2 regions of the Mesorhizobium quangtriensis genome follow, and region 2 is predicted to be linked to the other one. Evidence: predicted binding sites of a transcription regulator. Region 2 holds the regulator's gene; the other holds the start of a gene.
The links. The regulator LexA, encoded in region 2, represses DNA repair genes until DNA is damaged. The targets are predictions, from matches to a motif close to TGTTCNNNNTGTGTTCNG.
Positions count from the first base shown of each region.

Region 1: a site for LexA is predicted at 3,339-3,356, ahead of ABMA32_RS01410 (YifB family Mg chelatase-like AAA ATPase). Genes of this name have one in related genera too.

Region 1 is NZ_JBEBMF010000001.1:272,361-280,290, forward strand. It holds gene ABMA32_RS01390 (GtrA family protein) at 1-666, opposite strand, end outside; gene ABMA32_RS01395 (glycosyltransferase) at 835-1,836, shown strand; gene ABMA32_RS01400 (GtrA family protein) at 1,833-2,207, shown strand; gene gshB (glutathione synthase) at 2,304-3,251, shown strand; gene ABMA32_RS01410 (YifB family Mg chelatase-like AAA ATPase) at 3,455-4,984, shown strand; gene ABMA32_RS01415 (transglutaminase-like cysteine peptidase) at 5,133-5,762, opposite strand; gene ABMA32_RS01420 (polyhydroxyalkanoate depolymerase) at 5,913-7,187, opposite strand; gene ABMA32_RS01425 (DUF1330 domain-containing protein) at 7,370-7,663, opposite strand; gene pyrF (orotidine-5'-phosphate decarboxylase) at 7,683-7,930, opposite strand, start outside.
Region 2 is NZ_JBEBMF010000003.1:467,925-475,854, forward strand. It holds gene ABMA32_RS18065 (ComEC/Rec2 family competence protein) at 1-1,726, shown strand, start outside; gene lexA (transcriptional repressor LexA) at 1,720-2,439, opposite strand; gene ABMA32_RS18075 (molybdopterin molybdotransferase MoeA) at 2,547-3,755, opposite strand; gene moaC (cyclic pyranopterin monophosphate synthase MoaC) at 3,752-4,231, opposite strand; gene trpC (indole-3-glycerol phosphate synthase TrpC) at 4,234-5,046, opposite strand; gene trpD (anthranilate phosphoribosyltransferase) at 5,049-6,059, opposite strand; gene ABMA32_RS18095 (SurA N-terminal domain-containing protein) at 6,077-7,930, opposite strand, start outside.

The sequences.
Region 1 (7,930 bases), on a different contig from region 2:
GACGACGAAGAGCCCGCCCGCGGCAACATAGGGCGCCGTCTCCATGCCGACGGCCAGCATCAGGACTGCCGTTGCGCCCGCCGGCCATGCAGAAAGATTGTCCGGAGCGGCTCGAAGCAGGAAGAACACCATGGCCAGCATCAGTACGAGCTGGACGTTGTGATGGTCGAGCGCGCCGGGCACGAAAATGCCGATCTGGTAGAGCGTAACCGCACCAATGACGGCAAGCGGGAAGATCGCCTCTTCGCCAGCCATGAGGCGGCCGATGCGCAGCAGGAGGTAGAGCGCGACGGCATAGAGCATGAACGGCCATGCGATCATGGCCACGATCTCGCCGGTGCTCTGCGAGCCGGTCAGCGCGGTCACCGACAGGATGATCGCGGCGATGGGCGCATCGACCAGTCGCGACCAGTGCATCGGCAGCGCGCCTTCGAGGCCCATGCGATACTGGTGGAGATCGAACCAGCCCTGGCCTGCGATAAGATCGCGAACCTGGACCAGCCGGAGCAGGCTGTCGTTGTCGCTGGTGCCTGTCATACGGCCGAAGCCGCCCACCGACGATATGGCGGCAACGATCAGCATGGCGGCGACGGCCTTGGCCGCATCGCTGCGCCAGAAAGGCTCCCGGCCGATGTCAGGCCCCGCCATCGTCGTTTCGCTCGCCATCTCGATGTCCCGGAAAGAGATCCGCAGTTTCGGACGAACCTAAACCTAGCCTTAACGGCTTCAATAAATAGTAAAGCGCGCGGTTCGTCGGCGACTGACAGAACAAGAGCGGCCAGGAGAAAGGTTGCCGGATAAAGCTGGCGCCAACGAGGCGACGGGGAGAAACAGATGCGAGAGGGCAATCTCGAGGATTTCGCGATCGCGATCCTCATCCCTTGCTACAACGAGGAGAAGACGATCGGCGACGTCGTCTCGCGCTTCCGCGCGACGCTGCCGGCAGCCTCCGTCTATGTCTACGACAACAACTCCAGCGACCTGACCGCGCTGAAGGCGCGCGCCAGCGGCGCGATCGTCATCCGTGAGCCCCGGCAGGGCAAGGGCAACGTGGTCAGGCGCATGTTCGCCGACATCGAGGCCGACATCTATGTCATGGTTGATGGCGACGGCACCTATGCGCCGGAAGACGCGCCGCAACTGATCAACACGTTGCTGACCGGCCATTGCGACATGGTGGTGGGAACCCGCCGCGGCGTTACCGACGACGCCGGGCGCGCCGGCCATGCCTTCGGCAACCGGCTTTTCAACGGGCTCTACAAGCGCCTGTTCGGCCGCGATTTCACAGACATCTTCTCCGGCTACCGCGCGTTCACGCGCCGCTTCGTCAAGAGCTTCCCAGCCGTTTCCGGCGGCTTCGAGATCGAGACGGAAATGTCGGTCCACGCCTCGCAGCTCAAGCTGCCGGTCAGCGAGATCGCGCTGGACTACGGCCGCCGGCCCGAGGGATCGTCATCGAAGCTTTCCACATACAAGGACGGCGCGAAAATCCTCTGGATGTTCGCGATGCTGGCCAAGGAAACGCAGCCCATGCGTTTCTTCGGCATGATTGCCACGGTGTTCGCCGTCGCCGGCCTGGTGCTGATGACGCCGATCCTGGTGGAATATGCCGCGACCGGCCTCGTGCCGCGCATGCCGACCTGGGTGCTTTCGCTCGGCCTTTTGATGTTCGCGGCGATGATGCTTGTCACCGGCGTGATCCTCGATTCGGTTTCGCGCGGCCGCGCCGAGCAGAAACGCATCTTCTACCTCAGCATTCCGGCGCGTCGCGCCAAGCGCGAGGTGGCTGAAATGCCGAAACCGGCGACCAAGCGCGGTTCGTCGCGCGCGGCATGAGCCGCATCCTTCGCTTCTCGCTTGTCGGCGGCCTCGGCTTCCTCACCGACGCCGCCGTCCTGGCTCTGCTGCTTGCCGTGACGCCGATCGGGCCGTTCGGCGCAAGAATCGTCTCCGTCGGCGCCGCTATGACGGTCACATGGCTGTGCAACCGTACGCTCACCTTCCAGTCCTCGTCGCGCGGGGTGCTGCAGGAAGGGACGCGCTACGGCGGCGTCGCCATCGCCGTCAGCCTGTTCAACTATTTCCTCTATAGCGGGCTGCTGCTCGCCATGCCCGCGATGCCGCCGCTTGTCGCGCTCGTTATCGCATCGGGCGCGGCGATGGCGCTGTCCTATCTTGGCTATTCCCGGCTCGTCTTCGACCGCTGACACGCAATCCTGCGCCAACCCTTGCCTGATCTGCCCGATTGGCAGCGGCGACGCGCTTGCTTATATCGCCTGAGACACCGTCTCCCGGAGAACCCCATGACGCTGAACGTCGCCGTCCAGATGGACCACATATCGACCGTGTCGATCGCCGGGGACACCAGCTTCGCGCTGTCGCTGGAAGCGCAGCGGCGCGGGCACAGGCTCTTCCACTACACGCCCGACAGGCTCTCGATGCTCGGCGGCAAGGTTTTCGCGCGGATCGAGGAAATGCAATTGCGAGACGTGAAGGGCGACCACTTCACCCTGGGCGAACCGGTGCGCACGGACCTTTCCGAAATGGATGTCGTCCTGCTGCGGCAGGATCCGCCCTTCGACATGAACTACATCACGACGACGCATCTTTTGGAGCGCATTCATCCGAAGACGCTGGTGGTCAACGACCCGGCTTGGGTTCGCAACAGTCCGGAGAAGATATTCGTCACCGAATTTCCCGACCTGATGCCGGACACGCTGATCACCAAGGACAGCCGCGAGGTCGATGCATTCCGCAGGGAGCACGGCGATATCATCGTCAAGCCGCTCTACGGCAATGGCGGCGCGGGCGTCTTCCACCTGCAGGATGCCGACCGCAACCTCGCTTCGCTGCTTGAGATGTTCGGCCAGATGTTCCGCGAACCCTACATCGTTCAGCGCTACCTTAAGGACGTGCGCAAGGGCGACAAGCGTATCATCCTGATCGACGGCAAGCCGGTCGGCGCCATCAACCGCGTGCCGGCCGAGCACGATTCGCGCTCAAATATGCATGTCGGCGGGCGCGCCGAAGCGACCGAACTGACCGAGCGCGAAAGCGAGATCTGCGCGCGCATCGGCCCCTCCCTGAAGGAGCGCGGCTTCATCCTCGTCGGCATCGACGTGATCGGCGACTATCTCACCGAGATCAACGTGACCTCGCCGACCGGCGTGCGCGAGGTCAAGCGGTTCGGCGGGGCTGACATCGCGGCCTTGTTCTGGGATGCCGTAGAGGCCAAGCGAAGCGCATCCTGAGGCACTCCGACGGGCGTTCTCCAAGCGGTGCGCCTTTGTTCACGCGATGCAACCTGCCTCAATCGGCGGTGATATTTTTCGCGCGTTTGTTCCCTTCTTGTTCTTGCTTTATCCTGAAAACCGTGCTGTCCTGACGTAAAGGGAAATCTGACGCGGTTGTGCTGCCGGGTGTAAGGCAGCCGGCCGTTCCGGAGGGGCGGGGCATGGTATCGCGCGTGCGCACGGTTGCGTTCCAGGGCATCGAGGCCGTGCCGGTCGATGTCCAGGTCATGATTGCGCCCGGCAAGACAGGGATGCACATCGTCGGCCTGCCGGACAAGGCAGTGGCCGAAAGTCGCGAGAGGGTTCAGGCCGCGCTGCACGCTTCGGGCCTGTCCATGCCGGCGAAGAAGGTGACTGTCAATCTGGCGCCTGCCGACCTGCCCAAGGAGGGCAGCCACTATGATCTGCCGATCGCGCTGGGACTGATGGCGGCGCTGGGCGCTGTTCCTGGCGATGCGCTTGGCGGCTACGTCGTGCTGGGTGAATTGTCGCTTGACGGCACGATCGCCGCGGTGGCCGGCGCGCTTCCTGCGGCGATCGGCGCCAACGCCGAAGGCAAGGGGCTGATCTGCCCGCATGGCTGTGGTTCGGAAGCCGCCTGGGCCGGTGCTGAGATGGACATCCTCGCGCCGCGCAGCCTGATCGCCGTCGCCAACCATTTCCGCGGCACTCAGGTGCTGTCGCGACCCGAGGCGAGCGTCCATGCGCCGGCCGGCGACCTGCCTGACCTCGCCGACATCAAGGGACAGGAAAGCGCGCGCCGGGCGCTCGAAGTGGCAGCCGCTGGCGGTCACAACCTCCTGATGATCGGGCCTCCCGGTTCAGGCAAGTCGATGCTGGCGCAACGGCTGCCGTCTATACTGCCGCGCCTGCAGCCGAAGGAACTGCTTGAGGTCTCGATGATCGCGTCGATGGCGGGCGAACTTGCGGGCGGCAAACTGACCGACCGCCGTCCGTTCCGCGCGCCGCACCACTCGGCCTCGATGGCGGCTATGGTCGGCGGTGGCCTGCGCGTGCGGCCGGGCGAGATGTCGCTGGCGCACAATGGCGTCCTCTTCCTCGACGAATTTCCCGAATTCTCGCCGCAGACGCTCGACGCGCTTCGGCAGCCGCTGGAATTGGGCGAATGCGTCATCGCGCGTGCCAACCACCGCGTCGCCTATCCGGCCCGCATCCAGCTTGTTGCCGCGATGAACCCCTGCAAGTGCGGGATGGCGGGGGAGCCGGGTTACCGCTGCGCGCGTGGGCCGCGCTGCCAGTCCGACTATCAGGCGCGGGTCTCAGGCCCGCTGCTCGACCGTATTGACCTGCGAATCGAGGTTCCGGCGGTTTCGGCTGGCGACCTGATCAGGCCGGGCCGCTCGGAATCGAGCGCGGCAGTCGCTGCCCGGGTTCTGGCCGCGCGACAGGTGCAGCACGAGAGGTTCGCCGCACTCGGCGTGGCGGCGTCGACCAATGCGCATTGCCCGACCTCACTGATCGAGGAGATCGCGGCTCCCGATGCGGCGGGGCTGGCGCTGCTGCACGACGCCAGCGAGAAGCTGGGCTTCTCCGCGCGCGCCTATCACCGGGTGCTGCGCGTCGCCCGCACACTGGCCGACCTCGACGGCAGCGATGGTGTCGGACGGATTCATCTGGCCGAGGCTATCTCTTACCGCATGAGCGCGGAGCGCATGGCGCAGGCGGCGTAGGTCGAGGTGGCACGAAAATCGCGCTGCCGGTCCGGCAAGGCGAATAGCCAAGACAGGAATGAGCGCCAGAGGAGAAGCCAGTCTGGATCGACCCGACGTGCTTTGCGCGACGGTCGCGCGATGTGACGGGTTCGTCCTGGAGAATAAGTTACTGGCTGACCGAGCCGACCAGCGGCGCTGCGGGCTGGGCTTCGCGGATGCTGACCCAGCGGCCGGTATGGTTGCTGGCCTGACGCTTCAGGAAGCGATAGCCGGTCTGGTCCCACTGCAGGACCGCGTCAGTCAGGTTGTCCAGAACGAAGTCGCCGTTCCCGGTGCGTACTGTCAGGACCGCATGGCCTTCGCCGTCTGGCTTGCGCACGACCGTGATCAGCAGGTTCGACAGCGAAAGGCCCTGTCTCGCGAGTTCGCGGCGCTTCTCGAGGACATAGTCCTCACAGTCGCCGACGCCGTTGTCCGGGTAGGCCCAGACCTCGTCCTTGCCGTAGATGTCGATGTCGTTCATCGGCTTGACGGCGGCATTGACCGTCGCGTTGACCGCGGCCAGCAGCTTCCACAGCTTGCCGCTCATCTGCTCCGGCCCGTTATCGCGCAGGCGGATCGAGCATTCGGCGGGATTGGCCTTGCAGAATTCGTAGTGACCGATCGGCTGCGAGGTCAGGCCACCGGTCATCATGGGCTGGGCGGCGGACTGGGAGAGCGTTGCAGCGCCGGCGACAATCGCGCAGCCTGCCGCGATCAGCACACGAATCCCTGTAACTCTCCTCAAGGACGCCATTGAACCCCGGCCCCGCCCCTTCCCTTTGCTTAACGAAAGGTTAAGGGCGGTGGTCGCGATGTGTCAATTCAAGCCGCCATAAGATTGCCGTGATGGTTACCAGCGCAGACTGGATTGCGGCGGATTTGCAACAAAAGGGGCGCACGCCCTTTAAATGCGGGCGGTCTTGCGAGGTTTGCCTGCCGGAGTGGGCTGCTTGCGGCCGTAGCTCGAGATGAAATCGACGATGCGCGGCGCGATCTCGGCACGGAACCGTGAACCGTTGAAGACGCCGTAGTGGCCCACCGCCGGCTGCATGTAGTGGACGCGCATGTCGTCGGGGATGTTGGCGCAGAGATCGTGAGCGGCCTGCGTCTGGCCCAAGCCGGAAATGTCGTCGTTCTCGCCCTCGATCGTCAGCAGCGCGACGTTGCGGATCGCCTTCGGATCCAACGGTGTGCCACGATGCGTCATCTCACCCTTGGGGAGCGCATGGCGGATGAAGACGGTCTCGACCGTCTGCAGGTAGAATTCGGCGGTCAGGTCCATGACGGCGAGATATTCGTCGTAGAAGTCCCGGTGCTTTTCCGCGCTGTCGCCGTCATTCTTGATCAGGTGCAGGAAGAAATCCTTGTGCGCCGTTATGTGGCGATCGAGGTTCATGCCCATGAAGCCCGAAAGCTGCAGGAAGCCCGGATAGACATCCCGGCCGAAACCCGGCTCCGGCCACGGCACCTGCATGATGACGTTGTCGCGGAACCAGCCCAGCCCCTTCTGCTTGGCGAGGATATTGACCGCGGTGGGATTGCGCCTGGTGTCGACCGGGCCGCCCATCAGCGTCATTGTTGCGGGCGCGAACGGATCGTTGCGCGCCTCCATCAGGGCGACCGCGGCCAGCACCGGCACCGAGGGCTGGCATACGCCCATCACATGGGTATCAGGCCCCAGTTCGTGGAACATGTCGATGACGTAGTCGATGTAGTCATCGAGGTCGAAGCGTCCCGCGCCGACCGGTACCATGCGCGCGTCGACCCAGTCGGTGATATAGACCTCCGCATGCGGAAGCATCGCCTCCACAGTGCCGCGCAGCAGCGTGGCGTAGTGGCCGGACATCGGCGCGACGATCAGAAGCTTGGGGTCCGGCTTGCGGCCGGCGGGCAGGTCGCGCTCGAAATGGATCAGCGGGCAGAAGGGCCGAGACCAGACGATCTTTTCGGTGACCGCGACCTTCTTCCAGTCGACGGTCGTTTCCTTCAGGCCGAAATCGGGCTTGGCGTACCGGCGGGTCGTTCGCTCGAACAGCTCGGCCGTGGCCGCGATCGAACGCCCGAAAGGCGTGTGCGAAGCCGGATTGAGCGGATTGGAGTAGAAGAGCTTAACCACATCGGCATACGCCCTCAGCGGCTGCATGGCGGCGTGGTTCAACTCATAGAGCTGGTAAAACAATGTGCTGTCCCGTCTGTCCGGGTCAAGTCCCGGCCCTCCCGACTATATGACGAAAGTAGTCGTCTTTTGTTGCGATGCAATACGTCAAGCCGGCAAAGCTCGCGCCGACGTTGGTCCAGAGGCCCCTATTATCACTTGAAAACAAGCGGTTGCGCCAGCGGATGGGGCTCCCCGAGGGGGCGTCAATCGGGCACGCCTTCGACCAGCACCATCTCTGCATCTGCAACCTTCTGGCGAATCGCCCGCGCCGCTGTGTACTCCGGTGAATGGTAGCAATCCTGCGCGGCTTTCAACGACGGGAACTCGATCACCACGTTGCGGGCGCGGTCGCGCCCTTCGGTCGTCTCATGGGCGCCGCCCCGCGCGAGCATCTTCGCGCCGTACTTTTCGAAGGCGATCTTCGAAGCAGCGACGTATTCCTTGTAGGCCTCGGCGTCCCGCACCTCGACATGCGCGATCCAGTATCCCTTGGGCATGGTGTCCTCCCGATAAAGCTCAGGCCGATGCCATCTCGGCCAGGATTGCCTGCGCTGCCGCCCGCCGGTCGGCAGCCTGCACGATGGGCCTCGCCACCACGAGATGGCTTGCACCGGCGCTGAGCGCCGCCGCAGGTGTCATAACGCGCTTCTGGTCGCCGTGATCCGCGCCGGCTGACCGAATGCCGGGCGTGACGACGGCAAGCTCCGGACCGACGATCCCGCGCACGGCTGCAGCCTCGTCCGCTGAACAGACCACGCCGCCCA
Region 2 (7,930 bases):
CGACGGCATAGGCGCCAGCGGATTTTTCCTGCGCGGGCCAGAGCGCGCATCTGCCGTCGGTCCAATGCCTGCGCTTGCAACGTTTGGTGCCTCAATCGAACGGCTGCGCCTCTCTATTGCCGAGCGAATCAGCGGCCATATCGGAGGCCCGGAGGGCGAGATCGCGGCCGCACTGGTGGTCGGCGTCCGCGCCGGCATACCGGAGGAGATAAACGAGGCTCTGCGGCGCAGCGGCATCTACCACGTCATCTCGATCTCGGGCCTGCACATGGCGCTTGTCGCCGGTACCATCATGGGCCTGATGCGCGCCGGGTTCGCCCTGTTTCCTTCCTTCTCCTCGCGCCATCCCGTGAAGAAATACGCCGCCACCGTCGCGCTTGTCGGGCTTTCCGGCTACCTGTTCATGTCCGGCGCGGAGGTCGCCGCTCAGCGAAGTTTCATCATGCTCGCGGTCATGCTCGTGGCGGTCCTCTTCGACCGCGCAGCGCTTACTTTGCGCAATCTCGTGATCTCAGCGATCATAGTGATCGTGGTCTCGCCGCATGAGGTGATCGGCCCGAGCTTCCAGATGTCGTTTGCCGCGACAGCAGCACTCGTCGGCGCCTATGCCGCATGGGCGGACTGGCGCAGCAACCGTCCGTCGGCGCACGTAGCTGAGCGTACGCTGCTGCGCAGGGCGGCTCGCTTTTCGCTGGCCGCGATCGCGGGGCTTGCGGTCACCTCCATAGTTGCGGGCGGCGCAACGGCGATCTACGCGGCGTGGCACTTTCAGCAGATGCCGTCGCTGGGGCTGTTCACCAATCTGACTGCGATGCCGGTGGTCTCGGTGATAGTCATGCCGTTCGCGGTGCTGGGCTCGCTCGCCATGCCCTTCGGCCTCGACGGCCCATTTTTCCAGATCATGGGTTTCGGACTGTCCGTCATGCTCGCGATAGCGCAGTGGTTCGCGGAACGATCGCCCCTCGATGTGGTCGGCATGATCAGGCCGGAGGCGGTGGCCGTGCTGACGGTAGCCTTGCTTGCCGCCACCGTCACGTCGACCTGGCTGCGCGTCGCCGCCATTCCGGTCGCACTCGCCAGCCTGTTCCTGCTGTTCGACCGGCAACCCGACCTGTTGGTCTCGGAAGACGCCCGGCTCGTCGGCCTCGACCTCGGCGCCGGCCAGATCGCCATCAACCGCCCACGCCCCAATCAGTTCACCATCGACAACTGGTCACGTGCCATGCAGGCACAGGAAATCGTTCGGCCTACGGAAGGCGAGGGAACTGTTGCAAGCGACGGGACCGTCACCGTCACCGCCGGCTTCTCATGCGCCGAGAGCGTCTGCCTTGCCCGGCATCCGTCCGGTGCTGTCGTGGCGCTTGTCCCCGATGCCGCGACAGCCGCCGATCACTGCAGCACCGCCACGTTCATCCTCATTGAGGATGCGTCGGCAAAGGATGTCTGCAACTGGAAGGAGCTGCTGGTTGTGACGTCCCGTGATCTTGCACGCTACGGAAGTGCCGCAGTTACCTTCTCAGGCTCGGGCAAGCCCACAATCCAGTATGCCATCGCAAAACCGTATCGGCCATGGCACACTCAGCGCGCCTTCTCGCGCGCCGCCCGTGGCCTGCCGCCATACCAGCCGGGCACAACACCCAAGACTGGTGATGATAACAAACCGGTCACCGACGATCGCACGCCGACAGCCACGCCCATTTCGCCTGAAGAAGCCGCGCCTCAATAGCGGCGGATAAGCCCGACCAGCTTGCCCTGCACCTTCACGCGGTCGGGGCCGAAAATCCGTGTTTCATAAGCGGGGTTGGCCGCTTCGAGAGCAATCGAAGCGCCCTTGCGGCGAAACCGCTTCAACGTGGCTTCCTCGTCATCGACCAGCGCCACCACGATCTCACCCGGATTGGCGCTCGAGGAATTCTTGATGATGACCGTGTCGCCGTCGAAGATACCGGCCTCAATCATCGAATCGCCTTTGACCTCCAGCGCATAGTGTTCGCCGCCCGACAGCATTTCCGGCGGCACGGCGATGGAGTGCGTCTTGTGCTGGATCGCGTCGATCGGAACGCCGGCCGCGATACGGCCCATCACAGGGATGGCAACGGACCCGGCATCGTCGTCATTGCTTGCAGACCGGTTTCGCGGCGCCGGCTCCGGCTGGCTGCGCCCGAGGCTGCCCTGGATGACGCTGGGCGAAAACTTCTTCGCCGCATTGAGGCCCGGCGCGATGGAATCGGGAAGCCTGATGACCTCCAGCGCCCGCGCCCGGTTCGGCAGGCGGCGGATGAAGCCCCGCTCTTCCAGCGCCGTGATCAGCCGGTGGATGCCGGACTTGGAGGCAAGGTCGAGCGCTTCCTTCATTTCGTCGAAGGAGGGTGGAATGCCTGACTCCTTCAGCCGCTCGTGAATGAAGAGCAGGAGCTCATGTTGCTTGCGGGTCAGCATCGACATTCCCCCGAGGAATCAAGGTCAAACAAAACCAGAACAAACACTATCTGTTCCAGTTGTGTTCCGCAACTGTTTAAATTTTAATGAATACGTTGACGTTTTGTTCAGCGTAACAGCAGAACGCGGCAAGGATCGCCCGCTTTCACTTCCGGAGCGAAAGGCTCGCGCACGATCAGCCCGCCGGCATCGGCCAGCAGTCGCAGCATCGACGAATCCTGTATCGCAAAGGGCGTCGCCACGATTCGTTCAGGCAGAAATTCCACGGTGGCCCGGACATAGTCCTGGCGCAGATCGTTCGCTGCCATCGTGCCGCCCAGCACAGCGTCGATGAAGGGCGCTTCGTAATGCCGCCCGCCGAGCCGAGCCAGCAACGGGCTCAAAAAAAGCTGAGAACAGACGAGGCTGGCGACAGGGTTTCCGGGTAGCCCGAGGCAGCGGGTGTGGCCAAGGCGCCCGAACATGAGAGGCTTGCCCGGCCGCATCGCGATCTTCCAGAAACCGAGCTCCATGCCGATCTGCTTCAGCGCGGTGTGCACCAGATCATGGTCGCCTACGGACGCGCCGCCGAGCGTGATGATGACATCCGCGTCAGCCTCGAGAGCCTTGCGCACCAAGTCCGAAATTGCCTCGATCCTGTCCGGCGCTATGCCGAGGTCGAGGACGCGTGCGCCGGCCTGCTGGGCGATTGCCGCGACGCCGTAGGCGTTGGAGGCAATGATCTGGTCGGGACCGGTGGCGCTGCCGGGGGGCAGAAGTTCGTCGCCGGTCGCTATAAGCGCGACGAGCGGCTTCCTGACGACCGGCAGGGCAGGATGGTTTGCCGATGCGGCGAGCGACAGCGCGGCTGGGTCGAGTGTCCGCCCCGCTTCCAGCAGCGTTTCCCCATCAGTGAAATCAAGCCCGCGCTTGCGGATATGGCGTCCCGCTGCGACGGTTTCGAGAACCTCGATCGTGTCGCCGTCGAGCGGCCTGACATTCTCCTGTATCGCGATCGTATCGGCCCCGTGGGGAACGGGCGCACCGGTGAAAATCCGCACTGCCTGCCCGGGGCCGACCTCGCCCGGAAAAAGCTTGCCCGCCGCAGCCGTGCCGACAAGCTGCAGGCAGGCAGGGATGTCAGCGACGTCGCTGGCGCGGACGGCATATCCATCCATGGCCGAGGCGTCGAACGGCGGCTGTGTCCGCAGCGCTTGGATAGGTCCTGCCAGAACACGACCGGCCGCCTCGGCGAGAGGGACGATTTCGGCTTCTCCCGGACCAGCGCCTGCAAGGATACGCGCCAGCGCTTGGTCGACGGGCAGCAGCCCGCTCATGCGTAAGCCCTGTAGTCGCCCGACTTGCCGCCTGTCTTTTCGACCAGCCTGATGCCGGAGATGACCATGCCGCGATCGATAGCCTTGGCCATGTCGTAGATGGTCAGGCAGGCGACCGTCGCCGCGGTCAGCGCTTCCATCTCGACTCCCGTCTTGCCGGTGACGCGGGCCATCGTCGTCACGCGCAGCCCCGGCAGCGTCTCGTCAGGCTCGATGTCGACCGTCACCTTGGTAAGCATCAGCGGGTGGCAGAGCGGGATCAGGTCCGATGTCTTCTTGGCCGCCATGATGCCGGCGATCCGCGCCGCTCCCAGCACGTCGCCCTTCTTTGCATTGCCTTCGAGGATCGTCTTCAGCGTTGCCGGCTGCATCGTCACCATGCCCTCGGCGATCGCCGTACGTACGGTTTCTTCCTTCGAGCCGACATCGACCATGTCGGCCTTGCCGTCCTCGCCGAGGTGGGTGAGGCGGCCCATGTTCAGGCCTGTAGTACGGCCGGCGCGCCGTTCAGCAGCGCTTTCGTTGCTGCCGTAACATCGACCTGCCGCATCAGGCTTTCGCCGACCAGAAACGTGCCGATGCCGGCGCGTTCGAGTCGGACGCAGTCGTCATGCGTGAAGATCCCGCTCTCGCCGACCAGAAGCCGGTCGGATGGAACCAGCTTCGCCAGTCGCTCGGAAGTCTCCAGCGACGTCTCGAAGGTGCGCAGGTTGCGGTTGTTGATGCCGATCAGCCGCGAAGAAAGCTTCAGCGCGCGCTCGGTCTCCTCTTCGTCGTGGACCTCGATCAGCGAGTCCATGCCGAGCTCGGTGGCAGTCTCTTCCAGCAGCCTGGCGTCCGTATCGTTGAGGCTCGCCATGATGATCAGGATCGCGTCCGCACCCCAGGCGCGCGCTTCGTAGACCTGATACGGCTCAAACATGAAGTCCTTGCGCAGCGCCGGCAGTTTCGTCGCTGCGCGGGCCGCCGTTAGGAACTCCGGCGCACCCTGAAAAGAAGGCGTGTCGGTCAGCACCGACAGACAGGCCGCGCCGCCGAGTTCATAAGCGCGGGCGAGCGTCGGCGGATCGAAATCGGCGCGGATCAGCCCCTTGGAGGGGCTCGCCTTCTTCACTTCCGCGATCAGCGCGAAATCGCCCTTGTTGCGCTTCGCTTCGAGCGCTGCAAGAAAACCGCGCGGCTTATCTGCGTTCAACGCGCGCGCCTTGACTTCGGCGAGCGACAGCCGCGCCTTGGCGGCCGCGATCTCGTCGCGCTTGTAGGCCTCGATCTTATTCAGGATATCGACCAAGTTCACCCCTTGGATACGTCGACCAGCCGATCGAGAACCTTTGCCGCCTTGCCTGAGTCTATCGCTTCGGCGGCGAGATTCACGCCGTTCCCGATGGAGCCAGCCTTGCCTGCCACGACAAGCCCTGCGCCGGCGTTCATCAGCACGGTGTCGCGATAGGCGCCGGGCGCGCCCTCAAGCAGCCCGCGCAGGGCGGCGGCGTTGAACGCCGCATCGCCGCCACGCAGTTCTTCCTTTCGGTAGCGCTTCAGTCCGACCGCCTCGGGCGTCAGCACGAATGTGGTGATCTGGCCGTCTGCGAGCTCCGCCACATGCGTCTCGCCCGTTGTGGTGATCTCGTCATAGCCGTCGCCATGCGCCACCCACGCGCGTTCGGCGCCCAGCGCCTTGAGCGTCTCGGCGACCGGCACGATCCATTCGGGTGCGAAGACGCCGACCATCTGCCGCTTTACGCCGGCGGGATTGGAGAGCGGCCCAAGCAGGTTGAAGATGGTGCGCGTTCCAAGCTCGGCGCGTGTAGGGCCGACATGGCGCATTGCCGGATGATGCGCGGGCGCAAACATGAAGCCGACGCCGGCCTCGGCGATGCAGCGGCCGACGGCCTCAGGCGGCAGGTCGATGTTGACGCCGAGCGCGGTCAGCACGTCCGCCGCTCCCGTCTGCGACGATAGCCCGCGATTTCCGTGCTTGGCCACCGGCACGCCGGCGGCCGCGATGACGAAGGCCGAGGCCGTCGAGATGTTCACGCTGTGCGAACCATCGCCGCCGGTACCGACGATGTCGATCGCGTCGACAGGCGCCTCGACGCGCAGCATCTTGTCGCGCATCGTCGCCACCGCACCCGAAATCTCGTCGACTGTCTCGCCGCGCACCCGCAGCGCCATCAGGAAGCCGCCGATCTGGCCGGGTGTCGCTTCGCCCGACATGATGATGCCGAACGCCTCGCGGGCTTCATCGAAGGAAAGCGGTTTGCCGCCGGCAACCTTCGCGATGTGTTCCTTAAGCGTCGCCATCCCCGCCCGCCTGATACCTAGAACGCCAGAGCCTGTTCGATCGCCGACCGGTTGACCGTCACGCCGTATTCGGCCTGCAGCTTGGCGACAAGCTGGTCGAGCAGGTCGTCGGCCATTCCGGATGCGAACGAATTCTGCGTCTCGGCTGGGAGCGTGCTTGCGTCCACGCCTGCCGGCTCGAACACCTCGGTCACCTTGAACACGATCTGCGTCCCGTCGGACGGACCTGGCACAACGCCGCTGCCGCCTTCCGTGACGGCAAAGGCTGCGCGTACGCCCGGCGTCCCGAAGTCCGCGTCGTCGGTTTCGCGCTTCAATCCGCGCTTGGTCTGCTTTTCGACGCCGAGTTCCGCCGCCAGCGTGTCGAACGACGTTCCGTCCTTCAACCGCTTCTCGATGTCGGCCGCCTTGGTGGCGAGTCGGCTGGCGGCTTCGGCGGCCTTCCAGTCGGCGACGACCTTGTCCTTCACCTCGTCGAGCGTCCGGTCGCGGGCGGGGATGACTTCCTCTATCTCGTAGAAGACATAGCCTGTGCTGCCGATGTTGATCGGTGGATTTTCCACGCCGCTTTCCGCCTCGAATGCGGCGGCAAGGACGTCTGCCGACTGCGGAATGTCATTGACGATCGAGCCGTCGGGGCGCAGGCCTGCGCGGTCGACGGCATCGACGGTCTTGACGGTCAGGCCGAGCTTCGACGCTGCCTCGCGCATGGAATCTCCGCCTGCGCGGCTGTCCTCGTAGGTATCGTGCACGTCGAGCAGAACGCGGCTGGCTTCCGCCAGCGCCAGGTCCTTTCGGATTTCCAGAGTGGCTTCCGCAAGCGACTTCACAACCTCGGGGGTGATCTGCGTCACGCGAACCAGCACCGGCCCGAACGCGCCGTCTACTACCTGGCTCACCGCGTTCGCCTGCAACGCAAAAGCGGCTTCGGCCACTGCCGCGTCAGGCACCCGGTCCTTGGCAAAGGTGCCGAGCAGCGTGTCGGCGGCGGTCTTGCCCTGCGCCGTCACCACCGAATCGAAGGTCGCCCCGGACATGATCGAATCGAGCGCCGCTTGCGCCGCGCTCTTGTCGGCAAACACGATCTGCTCGATGGTGCGCGTCTCGGGCGTGGTGAATTGGGCCAGGTTCTTCTCGTAGTCTTGCTTGATCTGCTCGTCGGTAACCGCGGCCTCGTCGATGATCGATTCCGGCACCAGGTCGATATAGGCGATCTTGCGATATTCGGGCGCGGCGTAGCGCTGTTTGTTCTGCTCGAAATATTCGGCAAGCGCTGCGTCGGAAGGGGCATCGATCGGCTCGACGAGGGACTTGCTCAGCACGACATATTCGGCCGTGCGGTCCTCGCCGCGATAGAGCGCCACTGCCTTCAGGAAGGTGTCGGGTGCTTTCATGCCGTCCGAGACAGCCTCGACGATCTGCTGGCGGATTGCGACCTGGCCGCGATTCTGCAGGTAGTCTTCCGGCCGCATGCCGATCTGGCGCAACACATATTCGAATTGCTGGCGGCTGAACCTTCCGTCGGCACCCTGGAACGCGGGGTCGGACATCGTAAGCTGCGCGAGCCTGTCCTGCGACAGGCCCAGGCCGAGCTGCGAGGCCTGCTCGTCCAGCACTGCGCCGGCGACGAGCTGACCGAGGACCGCATCCTCGATCCCCAATGCCCGAGCCTGATCGCGTGTCAGCCGCGTCCCGAATTGTTGTGACATCACGGCCAGTTGCCGGTCATAGGTGAGACGGTACTCGATCGGCGAAACTGTCGTTCCGCCAGCCGTGACAACGGAGTTGCCGCCGAATCCCGTCGCGATTTGTCCGGAAATTCCCCAGACCGCGAAACTCAGCACGAGAAGGACCAGGAGCAGTTTGGCTAC